3 regions of the Priestia sp. 10L35 genome follow, and region 1 is predicted to be linked to each of the others. Evidence: riboswitches for the same ligand, from Rfam matches in the RefSeq annotation. Region 1 holds a riboswitch; each other region holds the start of a gene.
What was found. A riboswitch is a leader RNA that binds a small molecule or an ion and turns the genes downstream of it on or off. The one in region 1 is predicted to bind cyclic di-AMP.
Positions count from the first base shown of each region.

Region 2: linked by a shared signal. The riboswitch ahead of AC1DEF_RS27795 (APC family permease) and the one ahead of AC1DEF_RS04325 (dicarboxylate/amino acid:cation symporter) in region 1 are both predicted to bind cyclic di-AMP.
Region 3: linked by a shared signal. The riboswitch ahead of kdpF (K(+)-transporting ATPase subunit F) and the one ahead of AC1DEF_RS04325 (dicarboxylate/amino acid:cation symporter) in region 1 are both predicted to bind cyclic di-AMP.

Region 1 is NZ_JBFTKA010000001.1:847,503-854,821, reverse strand. Features, by position in the region: gene AC1DEF_RS04335 (CoA transferase subunit A) at 1-5, opposite strand, end outside; gene AC1DEF_RS04330 (aspartate aminotransferase family protein) at 6-1,355, opposite strand; gene AC1DEF_RS04325 (dicarboxylate/amino acid:cation symporter) at 1,464-2,699, opposite strand; cyclic di-AMP (ydaO/yuaA leader) riboswitch at 2,880-3,034, opposite strand; gene AC1DEF_RS04320 (NAD(P)/FAD-dependent oxidoreductase) at 3,636-5,105, opposite strand; gene AC1DEF_RS04315 (ATP-binding protein) at 5,323-6,723, opposite strand; gene AC1DEF_RS04310 (YjcZ family sporulation protein) at 6,877-7,062, opposite strand; gene AC1DEF_RS04305 (hypothetical protein) at 7,154-7,319, opposite strand, start outside.
Region 2 is NZ_JBFTKA010000019.1:13,341-20,659, reverse strand. Features, by position in the region: gene AC1DEF_RS27800 (Ger(x)C family spore germination protein) at 1-23, shown strand, start outside; gene AC1DEF_RS27795 (APC family permease) at 458-2,287, opposite strand; cyclic di-AMP (ydaO/yuaA leader) riboswitch at 2,419-2,563, opposite strand; gene AC1DEF_RS27790 (CBO0543 family protein) at 2,700-3,200, opposite strand; gene AC1DEF_RS27785 (LysR family transcriptional regulator) at 3,951-4,832, opposite strand; gene AC1DEF_RS27780 (YbfB/YjiJ family MFS transporter) at 4,960-6,162, shown strand; gene AC1DEF_RS27775 (NAD(P)H-dependent flavin oxidoreductase) at 6,205-7,290, shown strand.
Region 3 is NZ_JBFTKA010000003.1:360,715-368,033, forward strand. Features, by position in the region: gene kdpA (potassium-transporting ATPase subunit KdpA) at 1-1,480, opposite strand, end outside; gene kdpF (K(+)-transporting ATPase subunit F) at 1,505-1,585, opposite strand; cyclic di-AMP (ydaO/yuaA leader) riboswitch at 1,969-2,109, opposite strand; gene AC1DEF_RS12860 (hypothetical protein) at 2,125-2,262, opposite strand; cyclic di-AMP (ydaO/yuaA leader) riboswitch at 2,335-2,477, opposite strand; gene AC1DEF_RS12865 (undecaprenyldiphospho-muramoylpentapeptide beta-N-acetylglucosaminyltransferase) at 2,636-3,703, opposite strand; gene AC1DEF_RS12870 (CHY zinc finger protein) at 3,881-4,216, shown strand; gene AC1DEF_RS12875 (ArsR/SmtB family transcription factor) at 4,236-4,550, opposite strand; gene AC1DEF_RS12880 (putative quinol monooxygenase) at 4,755-5,039, shown strand; gene nfsA (oxygen-insensitive NADPH nitroreductase) at 5,069-5,806, shown strand; gene AC1DEF_RS12890 (hypothetical protein) at 5,899-6,336, shown strand; gene AC1DEF_RS12895 (DUF4397 domain-containing protein) at 6,452-7,132, shown strand; gene AC1DEF_RS12900 (GrpB family protein) at 7,168-7,319, opposite strand, start outside.

The DNA of each region.
Region 1 (7,319 bases):
GTCACTCATTTCACCTCATTTCTCTGTTTTTCATTTTGCACTTCATGCAATGTTTTCGAAAGCAGATCGACCGCTTCATCAAGCTGACGATGAGTAATCGTAAATGGTGGCGCAATAATAATGCCGTCTCCTTCTACTCCGTCTGTTCCTGCTTGTGAAGGATAAAGGAGCAGACCATTTTTTTGGGCTTTACTTATTACGCGTGCCGTCATATTTTCCGAAGATGAAAAAGGCTCCTTCGTCTTTGGGTTTTGCACAAGCTCAAGACCAACTAGTAAGCCTTTGCCACGTATATCACCAATGATAGGGTAAAGAAGTTGAAGCTTCTTCAATTCCCCTACTAAATAGTCTCCTTTCAGCGCTGCTTCTTGAACAAGATCATGCTTTTCAATATAGGTTAAAACAGCTATCCCTACAGCGGATGACAGCGGATTAGCGCTTAGCGTATGTCCGCTCATAATTAATTTGGATCCGTTCATGATAGGTTCAATCGTTTTGCTGCTAGCTAACGTAACGGCTATTGGTGTATATCCTGCTCCCACTCCTTTTCCAAGCGTCATGATGTCTGGTTTAACTCCCCAGTGCTCATACGCAAACATCACGCCTGTACGCCCAACTCCAGTCATGACTTCATCCGCAATCCATAACACATCATATTTATCGCAAATTTCTCTTATCACTTCATAATAACCGGGAGGAGGTGTAAGCGCTGCTCCGGCTGCTCCTACAATGGGCTCTGTAATAAAAGCAGCAATATGTTCAGGGCCGGTTCGTTTGATAACTGTTTCCAATTCGCGTGCACAAGCAAGATTACAAGATGGATAGGTTTGATGAAATGGACACCGATAGCAATAAGGAGGCGAAACCGAAGGATAATCTTCAAGCAAAGACGAGAAGCGTTTTCGTCTTCCAACGTGCCCTGACATAGACAGAGCTCCTATTGTAATACCGTGATAGCTCATCCAGCGTGACAAAACCTTTGTTTTGGTTGGCTTTCCTTGCTCTTGAAAATGCTGAATTGCCGTTTTCATAGCCGTTTCAGTCGCTTCTGTCCCGCTGTTAACAAAAAAGCTCCACTGGAAATGATTGCTGCTTAATTCACATAGTTTCTTAGCTAAGGCTTCTGTTGGATCACTTGTAAACTGCGACCGATATACAAACGCAACTTTCTGTGCCTGATCGGTCATCGCATCAATAATTTCTTTTACGCCGTGTCCAATACTTGCTGTAACTGCCCCCGACGAAGCATCTATGTACCTTTTTCCATCTTGGTCGTACAAATAAATTCCTTTTCCATATGAAATAACTGGGTAGTCGTCGTCGAGCAGCGGCTTTATTACATGAGTTTTATTCATTTCCGCACTCTCCTTTCAAACATACACTCTTATTAAACTGTATGCTGAAACGAAGAGTTTCTTGCCAATAAAAAAAGCCCTAGCATATAACTAGAGCTTTTACGCTTATTAAGCTGATTGCGTTACAGATTTATCGATACGCTTTGCTTCTGACTCAGCCACAATAACGGCACACGCAGCGTCTCCCGTAATATTTACAGATGTACGAAGCATGTCAAGCAAGCGATCAATTCCAATAATCAATCCGATACCTGCTACAGGCAGACCAACCGAACTCAATACCATTGCTAGCATAATGAGACCAACTCCAGGCACACCTGCTGTACCAATACTAGCAAGCACCGCTGTCAATACAACCGTCACAAGAGCACCCAGCGACAGGTCAACGCCGTATACTTGTGCAATAAAAATAGTCGCTACACCTTGCATAATTGCCGTTCCATCCATGTTAATGGTAGCACCTAACGGCTGAACAAAACTGCTGATGGACTCCGGGACACGAAGATTTTTTTGAGCCACATTCATTGAAATCGGAAGCGTTGCGTTACTGCTTGATGTACTGAATCCAACTGTCATCGCAGGAGCAAAACCTTTAAAGAATTCAATTGGGTTACGTCTGGCCATAAGAGCGACTGATCCCCCATATGTTACGATCGAATGGATAAACAGTGCGAGCACGACTACAATCATGTACAGCCCCATCGCTTTAATTGCCTGCCAGCCTTGACTTCCGACTGCTGTTGCAAGAAGCCCAAATGTTCCGTAAGGAGCAAACTTCATCACTAGATTCACAAGGTACATCATCAATTCATTGCCTTGCTCAAGTAAATTGTAAAGCCCTTTTGTTTTACTTCCAAGCATCGTTATACCAAAACCGATAAAGATAGAGAAAACGATAAGTTGAAGCATATTCCCTTCAGCCATCGCTTGAATTGGATTGACTGGAATCATATTTAAGAATGTTTCTCCAACTGGCGGTGCTTTTTCGGCTTCAAAAGAAGCGTTTTTTGTATCAAAAGATCCAAATGTTCCTGGTTTAATAACAAATGCTAATAATAAACCAATTACAATAGCAACGGTTGTTGTCACTAGGAAGTACGAAACTGTTTTAGCCCCGATTCTTCCTAGTTTTTTAGGATCTCCTAAACCTGCTACACCTAACGTGATAGAGAAAAACACAATTGGTACAACAAGCATTTTAATTAAGCTTAAGAAAATTTGGCCAAGCGGTGTAAACAAGTACTTGTCCAGCGGAGCAAAAGCACTTGGAGCAAAAGCGTTAATTAACACTCCCACAATAGCACCAGCAATTAGCGCGATAATGATCTTTGTCGATAGCTTCATAGATTTACCTCCCGTAAATAAATTATATTAGAATGATTCTAACTACTATACTTATTTTACCATGCATTGAGAACGATAACACTCAAAATATACAATATATTAAAAATTTTCAGATTAATAGTTTAGGAATATTTTTAGCTATACAAAAAACCATGAGAATATCATGGTTTCATAGACCTGTTATTCCCTCACTGAATGCTTACGGAGTTAGCTGTCGGATTCGGGTACGTGAGTTACCCTACTTGATTCATTCAAGATTCACCCCAAGTACATTACGCACAAATATGGGTCCCCCGTTCTCTTATAAAACAAAAGAGATTAAGCAAATAATTTTCTTTAATATTTTTGCATGATAATAATTGTTACTTTAATTAAAATTCATTTTATATGTTTCTGTCAAGTTTTTATTCAAAGATAATGCATGATTTTATCATAAAAAGTTGATAATTGTTATATTTTAAAATTTTTACATCATATTTCAATAAACTATAAATACTTATTTAACAAGACTTACAATCTAATGGATAAAAAATTAATTCAAAAAATAGTTTGCAAAGTGAACTTTCTTCTCATTAACTTCCATTCATGAATTTGCATAATTATTCTAACATCCGTGTACTTTATTGCATTCATAAATATTTTACTCATCAAAAAATAACTCTTTTCAACTGTTGATTTTATCCTTGTATTGCTTGATATACCCTCCCTAAAATTTCACTGAATTTATTGATGCAAAGAAATGGACATTATCAATTCGCCTTATTGTATTTAATTCTGTTCACGATAGAAGGATGTATTCCGTCATACTTTTTAGAAAAGAGCGGGTAATTATCATATAAAACTATCGGAGTTGGAGCGGTACAAGTTCTTTACTTTTTACTTAGTCGCTCTCGTTATTTAACACATAAAAAAAAGGGGCCGTGACGGCCTCTTTTTTTATACAGTAACAGGTTCAGAACTTGCTTTGCGATTCTTTAATTTTTCAACAATGTCACGCGCTACCCACACACCGCACGCACTTGCCTGCGCGAGCCCTCGCGTAATACCAGCTCCGTCTCCTCCCACGTATAAACCAGAAATTTCAGTTTCAAACTTATCGTTTAACTTCGGACGGGCGGAGTAAAATTTCGCTTCCACACCGTAAAATAGCGTATGTTCAGATGCTAACCCAGGCGTTACATGATCCAGTGCTTCTGTCATTTCAATTAAGCTTTTCATCGTATTATAAGGAAGCACTAAGCCCAAGTCACCAGGTACAGCTTCTTTTAACGTTGGTTCTAAAAAGCCTTCTTTAATTCGAGTCGCTGTTGAACGACGGCCCTTTAAAATATCTCCATACTTTTGAACAACTAAGCCCCCGTTTGACAGCATATTAGCTAATCTTGATACTTCGTGCGCATATTCGTTCGGCTGATCAAATGGATCCGAAAATTTATGGGAAACAAGCAGCGCAAAGTTCGTATTTTGACTTCCAAGCTTCGGATCTTTGTATGCGTGTCCATTTGCTAACATAATACCTGAATGATTCTCTACTACCACATGTCCTGAAGGATTGCTGCAGAACGTTCTGACTCTTGTACCTACAGACGTATTGTAAATGAATTTCCCTTCGTACAAGTGCTTGTTGATTTCTTCCATAACAACGTTGGATGTTTCGACTCGAACGCCGATGTCCACTTGATTGTTAATCATTTTTAAACGACGTTTTTTTAGTAAGTCGCTCATCCACTTCGAGCCGTCTCGACCTGGTGAAACAACCACTTTATCAGCCGTAATTCTTTCACCATTCTTCAATTCGATACCGCGCACGATATGCTGACCGTCTTCTTTTTCTGTTATTAAATCGGCTACTTCCATTTTATACTGCATATCAATTTTTTCTTTTAAGTATTCATAAATGCTTTTTAAAATTTCTAAATTTTGCTCTGTTCCTAAATGACGCACCTGGGCACGCAATAGCTTTAATCCTGCTGCGTATCCGCGTTTTTCAATTTCACGAACTTTATCAGTTAACGGATCCGTAATCGTATCGGTTGCTCCGTGTTTTAAATTAATTTCATCCACATATTTAATTAAATCTACCACCTGTGATTCAGATAGATAATCCGTCATCCAACCTCCAAATTCACTGGTGATATTAAATTTCCCGTCTGAATATGCGCCGGCTCCACCAAAACCATTTGTAATAGAACAAGCGGGCAAACAGCCAGCAAACTCTTTTTTGCCAACCGCAGGCGGACATTTTTCAATTTTTTTCTGAAGAATCGGACAATTACGTCGATAGATATCGTGTCCTTTATCGATTAATAAAATAGTTGCTTCCGGTAATTTTAACGTTAACTCATAGCAAGTAAAAATCCCAGCGGGTCCTGCCCCTACCACAATAACATCATAATTTGAGTTCATTGTACATTCTCCCATCATCTTTTTTCTTTGGGTAAAAGATAAAAGTTATTGACCGAATTTTCTTTTTTTATTATCATTCGGTTATTTTCTAGCCATTTGATAATATATCAAAAAAAAATCCTTTAGTCAACAATATACACGAACATTAAAATAAAATATTTAAAAAACATTCGTTTTTATTCCGAACAAATAAAAACCAGTGAACGAATAGCAAGCGCTATGAAATGTTCACTGGTTCTTTAATGTACGGAAGAGCAATTTCTACTTTTGTTCCTACTCCTACTTTACTCGCAAATGAAATATGCCCTTGATGCTGTTCGATTATTCGGTAGCTAATCATTAACCCTAGCCCCGTTCCTGTTTGTTTAGTGGAATAAAATGGTTCACCTAGCCGAGCTAAAGATTGCTCATCAATTCCACAGCCTTCATCCTCGATAATGACCATGCCGTATTCATTTCTTTTCTCAACGGTGACTTTAACTGTACCTTTGCTCATTGACTCAAGCGCATTTTGAATTAAATTAATAAAAACTTGTTTAAGCGCATTTTCTTCACAAAAGATTGTAATCTCATCACTAATCTCATTAATAATACGACAGTTTTTATAATTGGCGTGTGTATCTAATAGTAATGTCACATGACGTATGATTTGATTGAGACTTTTGGGGTGGTATGAATTTTCAATTTTAGGCTTGGCCAGCGTTAAAAATTCTTGAATAATGGATTCGACGCGATTCAATTCTTCAAGCATAATATCATTGTATTCTTCGTTGTACTGTTTCGATGCTTTTAACAGCTGAATAAAACCTTTAATCGCCGTCATTGGATTACGAATTTCATGTGCTACTCCTGCCGCTAACTTGCTCACCATTGTAAGCTTTTCAGATTTGCTTGCCATTTCATCATATTTTTTTCGATCCGTTACGTCGCGAATAATATACTGAATGGCATCCTGTCCTTCAAACTTAATTTTGGTTGCCGAAGATTCAATAATGACAACTCCTTTTTTAGTCAATAGTTTCACATCAACACGCGGCCTCACGGACATTCCATTCATCAGCTGAACCATTCGTTCTTTTACGATTTCTAAATGTTCGGGGTGAATAAAATGAAGCCAAGGACGCCCGATATACTCTTCTTTTTTCTCGCCGCCAAGAAGTTTAACACCAGCAGGATTCAAATATTGAATTCGGCCTTCTCTTGTTACAATAAATGCATCTTGACTTTGCTGGACAAACTGCTTATATTGCTTCATTTTTCGAATGACTTCCTCTTGTTTTTCAATACTTGAGGAAAACTCTTTCCACTGAACAACTAAGAGCGGAATATCCCCTTCCGTGCGCTGAATATGGATGTGCATCGGAAACTGCTGATCTACTTTTTTCTTAAGTAAAACAACTTCTTCCTCTTGCTTTCTTAACGGTTCCACTTCATGCTTTTCAATAAAAAAGCGATTTGGCTCTTCAAATACATTACAGGAAAGAAGTCGTTCTTCCGTCGTTTTAAAAAGGTGGCAGCACGCTTCATTTAAAATTTGAATATCTCCATCCATATTCATTACGAGCATTGGTGTAAATGACATTGAAAATAGCTGTTGAAATACTTTTTCCTTTTCCATATATTCACCTTCGCTTATTGAGTTACTAGCTATAGTATAATATGGTAAATGTTGATTTGGCAAAATTTTTTTATTATTTAAACAATTTATATGTAAGTTTGTCCTTTTCTATCTGTTATAAAAAGCTCGCACATGCGAGCAAATGAGGCCTAATCAGCAAAAACAGGTGCAGCCAATGATGATTAATAAAATAAATAGCACAACAATTAATGCAAATGACTGACCCGTTCCGCAATGATGATAACCGCCAATTGGATAGCTAATTGGATAGTGGCAAGTATCATATAGGTGGTGATAGCCTCCGTGATGGCATGGGTCGTAACAATCGTAGTTATACATAGCAATCTCTCCTCTTGTTTTTTTTATTCATTTCGTACACTGTACTTTATATGCATTAGTTGATTGTCCTGTATGTGCATTCGCCCATTTTTCACTTTCTCTTACGCCATATTCGCCTTTTCGGCTGCAGCGTATACGAAAACAACAAAAGTAAAATACTTCCCATTACCAGTAACGTAGTAAGCTCTTTCATAAATCCAATAATGCCCCCTATATACGGGAGATGGTATGCGTAGCTTCCAATCACTTTAAAAGAA
Region 2 (7,319 bases), on a different contig from region 1:
GGATAAAAGAGAATCAAAAGTGATAAAAGGGACGTTCCTGTATGTTGAGCGTTCTTTTTTATTCACTCATATCAAGGAAGATTTCTATATAGAAAAAATAGATGATAAATTATTAAGACAAGAGGTGGGAGTATAACTTGAGCAACTAGGTTATCTAGTCTGCTTTCTATAAAATGGGAGATAATGATGATAAGAATTTCTAATTAGGGTGCTGTAGGGTGGGGCATTGAGAGAGTATAACTAATTGTTTAACTAAGTTCTATAGGTAGTTTTTTTACTTTACCTGCCTTATGGTCTTAAAGGAGTATGTGTTTATGTATATAGGGAATAACCATCTTGTGATTATTGGTTGGAATGAACGAGTCAAGAATCTTCTTTTTTGTTTTGGCGAGTCTTTATCTCTAACTAAGATCGAATTAAAACCCCTTTTCATACATACGAAAAGGGGTTTGCTTTTTTATTTCTTAAATTTATAAGGCAATGTTGTCACAATGACATTTTTTCGATAAAGAAGGTGTGCCCTTAATAATAAGCTTGATTGGTTATGCAACGCGTTATGCCAGCTTTTTCTTGTGATAAATTGCGGAATCAAAACAGTAACAGCCATATGGCTATCATCTGCTCGCTCCTCTACACGATCAATAAAGCGTAAAAGAGGTCCCACTAAGCTTCGATATTGTGAGTAGAAGGTAACTAAGCGTATATCAGGATATCGTTCGTTCCATATCTCTTCCATCCTCTTTTCACTTTCACGGTCAAATGCCACATGAACCGCAATCACTGTGTCTCCAATAATTTTTGCATAGTTAATGGAATTCTCGACAGCTCTTGTTAAGCCTGCAACCGGTATAATGACTACATTTCCTTCTAATGCTAATGCTTCTTTGTCTCCTGGCTTGATACGAAGTTGCTTTCCTACCTCTACATAATGGTTCTTAATACGGTGGAACAGATAGACGATAAGAGGTAAGAAGATTAAAACAGCCCATACTTGTGAGAATTTTGTTGTAAAGAAAATAATCAGTACAGTGAAGCTAATAAAAGCTCCTATAAAATTGGTCACTAATTTCCCCTGCCAACCAGCTGGCTTTTCTCTTAGCCATTTTACAATCATGCCCGTTTGAGATAGTGTAAATGGAATAAATACGCCAACCGCATATAGGGGAATTAACCGTTCTGTATCACCTTGAAATGCGATGATAAGCATAATAGAGGCAATTCCAAGTGTCACAATCCCATTTGAATAGCCCAAACGATCACCACGTATCGTAAACATACGAGGAATATACTTATCTACAGCTAAATTAACAGCCAGTAAAGGAAAGGCTGAAAAGCCTGTATTGGCAGCTAGTACTAAAATTAAAGCCGTTGTACCCTGAACAAAATAATAGAAACCATTTCGTCCAAACACTTGGGAAGCAAGCTGCGAAACAACCGTTTCCTCTGCTTTGGGTGCAATTCCAAACCAATAAGCCAAGAACATGACACCTGAAAACAAAATAGCCAAAATAATACCCATTGCAACAAGCGTACGTACCGCATTTCTTGCAGCCGGTTGTCTAAAATTTGTTACAGCATTTGAAATAGCTTCTACGCCTGTAAGGGCTGAGCACCCTGATGAAAAAGCGCGTAGTAGTAAAAATAAGCTGATTCCTGGAACTGCAGTTCCAATAGCAGGATGAACGTCAGGAGAGACCTGACCAGTGGCTACTTTCCATATGCCTATTCCTATTAAAAGAACCAATGCAAGAACAAATAAATAAACCGGGTATGCTAAAGCAGAAGCTGATTCTGTTACCCCTCTTAAATTCAAAATCATAATAAAAATAACCAATAAGCAAGCGATAATGACTCTATAGTCATGGAGAGCAGGAAAAGCAGACGTTAACGCATCTGTTCCGGATGAAATACTTACAGATACCGTTAGTATGTAGTCTACTAATAGAGAACCCCCAGCAATAAGTCCTGCATTTTCTCCGAGGTTATGTTTAGATACAACATAAGCGCCACCGCCCTCTGGGTACGCATAAATAATTTGTCGATAAGAAAGGATAAGTGCTGTTAAAAGGATAAGTACACCAATACCTATAGGTATTGAATACCAAAACGCGATCATTCCAATGGTAGCAAGCACAATTAAGACTTGTTCTGGGCCGTACGCCACGGATGAAAGTGCATCGGATGAAAGAATAGCTAAGGCTTTGACCTTATTTAACTTTTGTTCACCTAGCTCTTTTGATTTAAGTGGCCTCCCAATTAATAAACGTTTGATGGATGAATAACTCATCTAAACTCCTCCTGAAACCTTTGCCATTTACCTATATTAGTTTACTCTCATCATTCCCCATCTCAGAAAAAAAACACAAAAAAGAACACCAAGGTTCTGCTTAGTGTTCTTTCCAGGACAAATAAAAGCAAACCTTCTCTCCAAACGCTGATGAGGTTAGCTGTCGGGTTCGGGCCTTTAGAGTAGCCCTACCTTCTTTTCGAAGGATTCACCCCTAGTGCAAGTGCACACAAAAATGGGTCCCCCACTCCTTAGTGGATTAAGCGATAAAAGGTATGAAAATAGCAAGATCATATATGTACGTTAGGTACTATACGCCTGAATGTTCCATTTGTAAAGAGAGATATCAATTAATCACACAGAAAAAGGCTACCAAAGAGGATGAAGTCTTTATATTTGTATAAAGAAGGACTTAATTCTTTAAAATTTGATACTTTAATAAAATTTGATAATAACCATAAATAATAAAATACGCTATTAAATAACTGATAAAGGTTCCAATAATATTCCACTCATTAAAATACTCTACTCTTCCTACGGCTAAGCCCATGCCTTCAAAACCTGTAGTAAACAGAGTAAAACAAAATAAAAGCATGATGGTATTCCCCTTCTTTTTTAGTTTAAAATAAATTAAAAAAGAAGCTAGGACGGGATAGAAACCTATATTTAAAGGAAGTGCCGATAAACTTCGATTTCTAAAAGTAGGTTCGAACTGCCAAAAGTAATTAGTCCCCCACTCGTTTAATATAAAGGCTACTGTCATACCTATTGGTGCAATTAGAAGAACGATTATAGGTTCTTTTTTGAACAATATGAAACCAAAAATCCAAGGTACAATAAATCCCATAATAATATTTACTAGTATTTTCTCTCTTCTCCTCTCACTAAGATAACCTTTTAACAGGATTGTCAAAAAGCAGAAAATATAGTAATGAATGTTTTTTTCTTTAAATGAACATTCTATATAAGAAACCCTACAATACTCATTCATACATAGAGGTGAATCTATTATAAATGAATCATAAGTTACGTAAGCCTTTAATTGTATATTTGATCGTTCTAATCGGTCCCTTTACTATTATCTTTTTGACCGATTATTTACTCCGGATAACTAAGAGAGAATAATACTGAATAATAAATAGTATTTCGAGCAAACTACTCAAGACGCCGTGAGGCATCTACGAAAATCCTTTAGCAATAAAGCAGAAAAAACTACTACTTCTCTCCGTCGGCGTGGTTTTTTCTGCTTTTTAGGCTGTATACGCTATACAACCTTAGTTAACATAAAGTCTCTTATCAGAACCCACATCAAAAACGAGTCCTTGATACACAAGGACTCGTTCGCTTTTCAAATTTATCGTTTATACATCTTTTTATACATCCTTGATGTGCCAATAATCTCCTTACAGATAAATGGAAGAAAGGGTGCATAAAAAGTGTACCTTTTATACATATGCCCGTACGAAAAAATATAGTCCATAAGGAAATGATGTGTTATTATATGTCTGCACATGCATTTTATAGTAAAAAGCCATCTGTCCTGCAAATACTGGGTGGCTTTTTATTTTGTATACATGTAGTACATTTTATATTTATAAACTCACTTGATGAGCATGTAATGTCTTTATCCACATAAGAGAGGATGCAAGTGCCAATTCCTTTTCTAGGAAGTTATAGAGGAGTGCTTCTCTTGAAACATTTCTATAAATTTAATAAGGGGTGTAGAGAAGGTAGTATCAGCCCGGTAAATAAAAAGTGTATCAACTAATGAAAATTTTTCAGGAATAGGATAATAGGTAACCTCTTCCAGATGACTGTATCTTTGTACAATAGACAGGGGAAGTAAAGTAACTCCCAATCCAGCTGCTATACATCCCATAAGCGCATCCAAGGAACCAAACTCCATAACTTTAGAAGGCCTTACACCTTCCTCACGTAACCAATGTTCAAACTTCTCACGATAAAAACAACCTTTGTGTAAGACTAAAAGTGTTAAATTACCAACCCTTTCTGATTCTAAGAATCGAGAGAGTAACAAATTTCCTACTAACACTAACTCTTCTTTGAAAACCTTTTTTACAATGAGGTCAGGATGAGATAAAGGTCCAGAGACAAACGCACCATCCAATTTATAATTTAATACTTCTTCAATATGCTGACTAGTAGGTCCCGTCTTTAAGTTTAAATCCACTTGAGGATAAGCAGAATGATAGCTAGAAAGAAATGCAGGTAAATGAACGGCAGCTGTTGTCTCCATTGACCCAATTCCTAACGGTCCCTGAGGCTCTTCTTCATCCCTCATTATTTGTTTCGTTTCGTCTAGAAGGCGAAAAATCTTATCAGCATAGGTTACTAATAATTCCCCTTTTGCTGTTAGTGTAATTCCTTTATTATGTCGATAAAACAAGACAGTTTGTAGGCTATTTTCTAACTGCTGCATCCGAGTCGTAATATTGGACTGTGCATAATTTAGCTCTTTTGCAGCCTTTGAAATACTTCCATACTTAGCAACTGCCTTAAAAATACGCAATGATTGAATATCCATGTTTCTTCACACCTAATTTCTATTTGCCATCTGTTAAAGTGATGGCAAATATCTTTATTTCGAATTATACCATATGGAGAAAAAAGCATATGATAAATATGGAGCAACTTTTGGAAGGAGTGAAGAAATGGATAAAAAAAACCTCTCATTTTTAATAGGAGGATTACTTGCAATGGCCATTGCGTTAGGGATCGGAAGATTTTCTTACACGCCTATCCTACCTCTTATGCAACAGAAATTTGATTTTCCGGAAACTATTGCTGGTTATCTCGCTTCAGCTAATTATGCAGGCTATCTAATTGGAGCTATTTTAACGGGACTATTTTCCATGAAGGGGAGAACGGTTCCTATCTTAAAGATAAGCTTAATTATTGGTGTTGCGACTACATGCTTGATGAGTTTTACAACCTCTTATACACTTTGGGCAATATTGAGATTTCTATCTGGAGTGTGTAGTGCCATTGTTTTTGTATTGGCTTCCAGCATAGTTTTAGGAAAGCTGAGAGAAATAGGTAGGACGAATTGGTCTGGTTTCTTTTATATGGGACCTGGCTGTGGGATTTTCCTAACCGGTATTTCCATTCCTTTTTTCTATCATAATTGGGGCTGGAAAGGAGCGTGGATTGGTTTAAGTGGGTTAAGCTTACTTTTGTTAATTGTTATCTTTCTAACTTTTAAAGAACGTCCTGTCTTCCTACATAACAAAAAAGGAAACGAAGCTCACCAAAGTACAGCTCCACCAAAGAAATGGTTACCTTTCTTGATAGTAGCGAATGGCTGCGAAGGGTTAGGATATATTGTAACGGGCACATTCATTGTCTCTATCGCCCAAAAAACACCTTCTTTTCATTTCGACCCTTCTGTAATTTGGACAGTAGTGGGGATAACAGCCATTCCTTCTTGTCTATTATGGTCAGCGTGTTCTAAAAGATGGGGATTTATCAAATCGTTAATCCTAGCTATGTTCATACAAGCTATTGGTGTAAGCATTCCTGTATGGTCATCCTCATCGTTTAGTTTGTTTGCGAGTGCTGCTATCTTTGGAGCTACCTTCATGGGGATTACTTCTCTTGGAGCTACGCTACTAGGACAAATGGTGCCAAAAAACAATAGCCGGATAATGGGATATTTCACAGCTGCTTACGCAGTTGGACAAATGATTGGTCCCACTCTTGCTGGAGTGCTTTCAGAAGCTACAAATAATTATAATACCTCTTTATTAGGAGCAGCAGCAATTGTCTTCATAGGGTCTATGTTACTTATGTCAGGGTTAAAGTATGAAAATAAAAAAGTATTAACTACCAAGTCCCATCGCTTATTTAAATCTTAATACAACCCGTGTAGTTTACTTTATAATCTGGGGGAGAAAAAAGTGAATTTATATAATCGTGTTTGTGAAGTTTTAGATATTAAGGTACCCATTATACAGGCTGGTATGGCGGGAGACAAAATTACAACGGTAGATCTTATTGTAAACGTATGTGAAGCAGGTGGTCTTGGAACCTTAGGCGCTGCTTATATGCATCCAGAGGATATTCGGCAAGCTGTGAGAGAGATTCGAAAATATACAAACAGGACATTTGCTGTCAATCTTTTTACTACTGAAATGGCAGATAATACAGTTGGGATAGAAGAGGTTCAACAGGTATTAGACACGATGCGAGGCGTTTTATATATTAAGCGCGGTGATCAAGAAGTCAAAACTAAAAATTTGTTTAAAGAGCAATTTAAAGTATTAGTGGAAGAACAAGTTCCTGTAGTAAGCACGGCTTTTGGAATTCTTCCACCTTATGCAATGAAAATAGCAAAAGAAAACGATATGAAGGTTATTACAATGGTTACAACTGTTAGAGAAGCGCTAACAGCACAAGAACAGGGTACAGATGTGATTGTAGCGCAAGGAAGTGAAGCAGGTGGTCACCGGGGAACATTCGATGTAAATGAATGCCCCAATGGAGCGAATATTGGGCTCTTCTCACTTGTACCTCAAGTAGTAGATCAGGTGGATGTTCCTGTCATCGCTACTGGCGGAATTATGGATGGAAGGGGACTAATCGCAGCTTTAGCTTTAGGCGCGAGTGGTGTCCAAATGGGAACTGCATTTTTAGCAACACAAGAATCCGGGGCGCATCCTTGTTATAAAGAAGCTCTTCATGAAAGTAATGAAGAAAGCACAGTTCTTACTAGACATTTTTCAGGTCGTCCGGCAAGAGGAATAGCAAATACTTTTATTAAGGAGTTCGACAATTTTAAGATTCAGCCTTTATGTTTCCCTACACAAAATACCATTACTGGAGAGATTCGAAAAGCTGCAGCTAAGCAAGGTAATAAAGAGTATATGTCTTTGTGGTGTGGTCAAAGTACAAGGCTATTAAAGAAGGATAAAACAGCAAATGAGATAGTCACTGATACCATACAACAAGCAAAAAGTATTCTACAAACGTTCAATTACAGTTAAATCAGCAAATAAGTCTCTTTCTAAACGGA
Region 3 (7,319 bases), on a different contig from region 1:
TAATTAGTCCGAAGTAGCGTCCAATATACATAACAATTCCCGTAGAAATGTTCCAAAACGGCGTTGCGTCACCCAGTCCTTCAAAACCAGATCCATTGTTTGCTGCTGACGACGTAAATTCATACAGTGCCTGGCTTAACCCGTGAAAGCCTGGGTTTGATATACCTTCTATTCCTAAATGAGTAGTGAGCGCCACGGCTGTTCCCCCTAAAATTAACAGCGGCTGTAGAATAAGCGTCACGGCGATGAGCTTCATTTCTTTTCCTTCAATTTTTTTACCTACGTATTCTGGTGTTCTTCCAACCATTAAACCTGATAAAAATACGGCGATGATGACGTACATCATGACATTCATAAATCCTGCTCCGACACCGCCGAATACGGTATTTAACATCATATTTCCAAGCGTCAATAACCCGGTAAGAGGCGTAAGGGTATCGTGCATCGCGTTAACCGCGCCTGTTTCACTCGCTGTCGTCACGATGGCGTACAGAGTTGACATGCCGACTCCAAAACGAACTTCTTTGCCTTCCATATAACCGCTCGCCTCATTTAAATGAAAAGCATCAAGTCTTGGGTTGCCGCCCCACTCTGTTACAAACGCTGTACTTAAAATAACAATAAAGAGCATACTCATCGCTACAAACAAGATGCGACCTTGCTTACGCTGTCCGATCATTTTTCCGTACGTAAAAGGAAGTGCGGTTGGCAATAAAAGCATAAGGACAATTTGTAATACATTGCTCCACGCATTGGGATTTTCAAATGGATGAGCTGAATTGACACCAAAAAATCCTCCTCCGTTGTTGCCTAGCTCTTTGATTGAAAGAAAAGAAGCAACTGGTCCCCTTGCTATTTGCTGTGATGCCCCTTCTATTGTATGGGCAGTCACAGTCCCGCTTAGCGTTTGAGGGACACCTAAAAAAGCAAATAAAATGCCTGTTATAAAAGCGATAGGAAGTAAAACACGCGTAATTGATTTTACAAAATCAACAAAAAAGTTTCCCATTTCCTTCCCTGCCAACCCTCGAATAAAAGCGATTGCTGCTGCAAGTGCTGTTGCTGGTGCAGCAAACATCATAAATACAACGGCTGCCATCTGCGAGAAATAGGACAAGCCTGATTCACCGCTGTAATGCTGCAAGTTCGTATTTGTCATAAAACTAATAGCCGTGTTAAAAGCAAGAGCCGGATCCATTCCTTTAATATGGTTTGGATTAAGCGGCAGTACCCCTTGAAACCGGAAGATAAGATACACCACAAAAATCATAAACGTATTCGCCAAAACGAGAGCAAGTGCATATTGCTTCCACGTCTGATTATGCCCTTTAATTCCTGCCGCTTTAAACATCACCGATTCTATCTTCCCTATTAAGCTAGTGTTTTTATCGTTTGAAAACACATTCGCTATATAAATACCTACGGGCTTTGCAATAAGCGCTACAAAAACAAGCAGCAGCGCAACTGATAGTAGAAAAATCCCCACGTTTTATTCCTCCGCTTATTAAAATTGTTCTGGGTTTAACAGTACATATACTAAATAAATTAAAACGAGAACTGAAATACCTAACAAAATGAACGACATGTTCACTTCTCCTCTCTTTCGTCTACTACATGAGACGACCAGCAAATAATTCCGTACATAGCAGCTGTTAATATGGCAAGCATTCCAAGCATGATCATATCCAAGTTGCTCCCTCCTAACTGTTTCCTAACAAAAAAGATAGTTTCTAAGCTTATTGACTGTTACTGTGCGTAAAGTATCACGCCCAAGTGAGCTAGCTGCGAAAGGTTATCTTTGATTGTTTATTCCTCACGTATTGTTAATCTCGTTTTAAAAGCCCTACTATATCCTCTTTACGGTGCAGACATAGCCTGCTCTCCTATTTTCTCCATAAAAAAAACCGCAGAAGAGAGTTCCCTTCCGCGGTTTAATGCACGACAAATAAGCCGTGATTGACACGAATTTTTTACTCCCAAAACGCTTACGGAGTTAGCTGTCGGATTCGGGTTATGGAAGTAACCCTACTCAGTTAAGAGATTCACCCCTAGTACATACGTACAAAATATTGGGTCCCCCGCTCATAATTGATTAAGCGTATATTTGTTATTTAATTTTTAGACTTAATTATGGTTTTTACTGCTGCGTTTAAAACTTTGATTAGCTAACGTAGATAAATAGCGGTTTGCTAGATCAAAAGATTGCTGATCGCACATTGCCCGATATTCAATCATTTGAATCATTTGCTTAGATAAATGCATTTTGACGCTCCTTTCACCTGTATTTGGAAAGGAGCGTACTATCCGCTGTTATAGAAAACGACCACGATTACACCATCCTCTCTCTTAACGCTTACGAAGTTAGCTGACGGGTTCGGGTCAAGAAAGTAACCCTACTCAATTAAGAGATTCACCCCTGATAAGTGGGTCCTCCGCTCTTTCCTTCTCTTTCAGAAAAGACTCAGCGTTTCACTGTGGAACGTTTCATGAGAGTAATCTTACTCCTGTTAAAATTTACTGTCAACAACATTTTTTGAAATTTTAAAAGCTTTATTTTTCTATGTGTATTCATTATTTTAAAATAATAGATTCAAAGAAAAAAAGCGTTCTTATCTCCTCGATAAGAACGCTTTTTTTAGCTCATTTTCTCAATTTCATTTACAAGAATTGAAATGGCATCCGTTTTTGTTGCTTCACGCATTGTACGCTTCATCGTACTTGCCTGCTGCTGAAGCTCATTTACTTCACGCAAAAACACTTCTTTTGTTAACTGTTCTTCTTCCACAACCATACAGTAGCCTTTTTTCTTAAAGGACTGTGCATTTAAAATTTGATCTCCCCGGCTTTGTGCTTTTGACAAAGGAATAATCATCATCGGTTTATGAAGGGCTAAAAACTCAAAGATAGCATTTGATCCGCCGCGTGTAATCACATAATCAGTGGCCGCTAGAACATCTGGAAGCTGTTCATTTACATATTCTAACTGACGGTAGCCCGACTCTTTTTCAAGGCTTGTATCAATATTACCTTTTCCGCACAGGTGTACAATTTGAAATTTCTTTTGCAGTTCAGGCAAAGATTCTCGAACAATTTCATTAATGCGGCGTGCTCCTAAACTTCCGCCCATAATCGTTAAAATTGGGCGCTTATCATAAAAGCGAAGCCAGCTTTCCCCGTTCGCTGCGCTTCCGCTAAATAGCTCTTTTCGAATAGGTGAACCAACAACCTGCACTTTTTCTTTTGGAAAGTAGTTTGCCGCTTCATCAAAAGAAGTAAAAATTTTAGTGGCAAATTTCTGCGCAATTTTATTTGCCAGTCCCGGTGTTAAATCACTTTCATGAATGAACACGGGAATGTTTAAAGATTTAGCAGCCATTACAACAGGAACTGTGACAAAACCGCCTTTTGAAAAAACAAGAGAAGGCTTTAACTTTTTTAGCACGCGACGTGCATCGCCAACCCCTTTTGCTACTCGAAATACATCTTTTACATTTTCCATATCTACGTAGCGACGCAGCTTCCCGCTTGAAATCGCATGATATGGAACGTTTAATTTTGTAATTAATTCTTTCTCAATACCATTGTGAGAACCGACATAATGGATATCCCATTTTTCACTGTCTAATTCTTTCATAATGGCAATGTTTGGTGTTACGTGTCCAGCTGTTCCGCCTCCGGTAAAAACGATAACTTGCTTACTCATTTTTTCTTCCTCTCTTTACTTCACTTAATCGATCTGTTTTGACATCAATTTTTATCTGATCTTTTTAGCATGCAATCTGACATGTAAAACGATGGTTTTATTATAGCATTTTTCTTTTTACATATGTATGATAAGGCGTATAAAAGCATGCTATACTTTTCATAGGGAGTGATGATAATGAACAAATCTGCACCTATAGTAAAAGGTGATACGGTGGATTCCGAAACGCGCTGTACACACTATCATACGGATAAAGATATTATTGCAATAAAATTTTATTGCTGTAATACATATTATCCATGCTATCAATGTCATAACGGATATGCTGATCATGATATTAAAAAGTGGCCAAAAGCTATGTTTAATGAAAAAGCTATTCTTTGCGGAGTATGTAAACATGAGCTATCAATTCATGAATATTTAACCTGTAACTCGACTTGCCCTCACTGTCGTTCTTCTTTTAATCCTGGATGCAGCCTGCATGGACACATTTATTTTGAACAAAAAAGCTGAACAAAACATTGTTCAGCTTTTAAAATAACTGCTCATCTATATTTATAATGGAAGGAAGCAGACCTGGGAACAATTCCTCAAGTTCTTCTAAACGCAAGGAATAATAGTGCTGCGTACCTTCTATACGTAGTTTGATAATTCCAGCTTCGCGAAGTACTTTAATATGATGTGATAGCGTTGATTTTGATACATTTAATTTTTGATAATACGAACAGGTCTGCTCCTTTCTTGTCGCTAAACACTGTACAATTCGCAGCCGGTTAGGATCACTCAACGCGTGTAAAATAGGCGTTAATTTAATTTCAGATTTCGGTGGTTGATAAGGTTTTCTCATGCTTAAAATATAACACAGCTTCTTTTGTGTATCAATGTTCGATAACTTTCGAACTAAATTCCTTGCACTGTTATTTAATCGATGTTATAGTTTCATTGTTCGACGATATTCGAACTTATCTTCATTTTAATCATAAATTGAATGAAAGATTAAAAACAAAACAAATAATATAAAGCACCATCATTATTAAAGGAGGAATCACCCATGATTCATTTACAAGCTTCAATGAAAGTTAACCCAGCAAAAAGAGAAGAATTTTTAGAAAACGTACAAGAACTAATTAAGCATTCTTTACAAGAAGAAGGAAACAGCAACTATCAACTATTTGAAGATGCTTTTACACCTAACACATTTATGATGATTGAAGAGTGGAAAAGCGAAGAAGCAATTCAAGCACACAATAAATCAGCTCACTTCCAAAGTTTTGTAGCATTTGCTCAAACTGGCGTACTTGTAGCACCTTTAGATGTAAAAACATTACAAGGTTAATCATAACTTCTTTGAAAGGATGACGCATCATGAATGAAGCAATTCGTACAATTCAAGATCATCGTTCTATCCGTCAGTATACAGACGAAGCAGTAAGTGACGAGCATTTAGATACGATTATTCAATCTGCTCAGTCAGCCGCTTCTTCTATTAATGGACAGCAAGTGACTATTATTAGCGTCCAAGATAAAGAAAAGAAGAAAAAACTTTCAGAGCTTGCCGGCAACCAAGCGTGGATTGACCAAGCTCCTCTATTTTTAATCTTTTGTGCAGATTTTAATCGTGCTAAGATTGCAGCTGAACTTAACGATGCCCCTCTTGGCGTAACCGATGGGCTTGAGTCAATTTTAGTCGGGGCAACTGATGCTGGAATTTCTTTAGAAGCCGCAACAGTTGCAGCAGAATCACTCGGTTTAGGTACAGTTCCAATCGGAGGAATTCGCAGAAAGCCGCTAGAAGTCATTGAACTGCTAGATTTACCGGAATACGTATTCCCAGTAAGCGGTCTTGTGGTTGGACATCCGGCAGATCATTCTGCGAAAAAACCTCGATTGCCACAAGCTGCTGTGCACCATCGTGAAAGCTATAATCACGACTTAAAGTCATTGATTCAAGACTATGATGCTGAAATGGCAGAGTATATGAAAAAGAGAACAAACGGTGCTGATGACCGCAACTGGTCACAAACTGTATCAGCTATTTATAAAACCATTTATTACCCAGAAGTGCGAGCGATGCTTGAAAAACAAGGATTTAAATTCGAATAACCAAAAGCTGCGATGAACATCGCAGCTTTTTTATCTACTTTAACAGCGTGCTGAATAGACTAAAAGTAATACTCGATAAATGAGGTGTTGATATGGAGTTTATTTTAATTTGTAATTTTCTTTTAAGCGCAACCGCAGCGTTTTTATTGGTGCCGGCTTTTACAAAAAAGCACACTCTTCACGTGACTTTACTTTCTCTCCTTTTCCTCCTTTCAATTGTTCCGACTTTTCTTCTTTCTAATCCACATATCGGCGTTTTACCTTGGGCTATTCGAGACGGTCTTCTATTGTTCGCTGCTTTCCTTTTCTTTTGTTTAACCTTCACTTCAAACAAATGGAAAACGCTTTTGTTTTTTCTTCTATTTTTACTGTCGATTGCTCCTCTTTCCTACGTCGTATATGATGACTTCACGCATACGTATATAGATGCCAATATTGGGCTTGGCCTAGGCTTTTTACTGACATGGCTCTTAACAGCTCTGTACAATATTTTGGCTATTCTTCGATTTTTTCGTCAGAAATCTCAGTAAACACATCAAAAGTTAACAAACAAACGAATAGTTGATTTTATTTAGTATACGCTAACAACTGCACAGTCCTTCTCTTTACATAAAGCTGTGTATACTAAAAAAGGAGTGATACTTGATGAAACGACTATTCGTAATGGCAGCAGTGATTGCCTTCTTGGCACTTAGCCGCATGTTAGTATTTGCCGCTGAAACACCTCCTGCTGCAGATGAGCGAACAGCTCAAAATGCAGAAGTTTGCATCGTTCATGCTTCACCGGATGCTCCGGCTGTAGACATTTTTGTGGATGACAAAGCTTTAGTAGAAGGAGCAAAGTTTAAAGATGTCGCCAACTCTTTGCCTTTGGCAGCCGGTTCTCATAAAGTAGAAGTATACGAAGCGAAGACAAAAGGGACAAAAGATTCCATCATCGAAGCTACCCTTGTTGTAGACGGCGGAAAATCGTATACAGTGGCCGCTGTAAATAAAGCAGAAAACCTTGAACTACAAGCTTTCACGAATAATAAGCAAGGAATGGATGGAAAAGCAAGCTTACGTGTTGCTCATTTATCTCCTGATGCTCCTGCGGTAAACGTAGGTCCTAAAGGTGCTGCTCCTTTATTTAAAGATCTGTCTTTTAAAAGCATTTCAGGTTATCAAGTAGTAAATCCGGGTTCGTATGATCTATCTGTTTCCACGGCAGATGGAAAAGAAATACTAAGTCTTCCTGGAACAAATCTTCAAAGCGGTAAAAACTATACGGTTCTCGCAGTAAATACTGCTGACAAGCTTGAGACCATTGTTTTACAAGATAATTAATTAAAAAAACGTCATTTCAATTGAAATGACGTTTTTTATAGACTGCGCTGAATGAATTCCTCTTTTTTGTACTCATAGGTAGAAATATCGTTCCACAGTCGTTTTGAAAGCTCGTATTTCATACCTTCATATTTTTTTCTAGCACGTTCGTTCGAGCGTAACTGCTCCCTGAAATTAATTCGTTCGT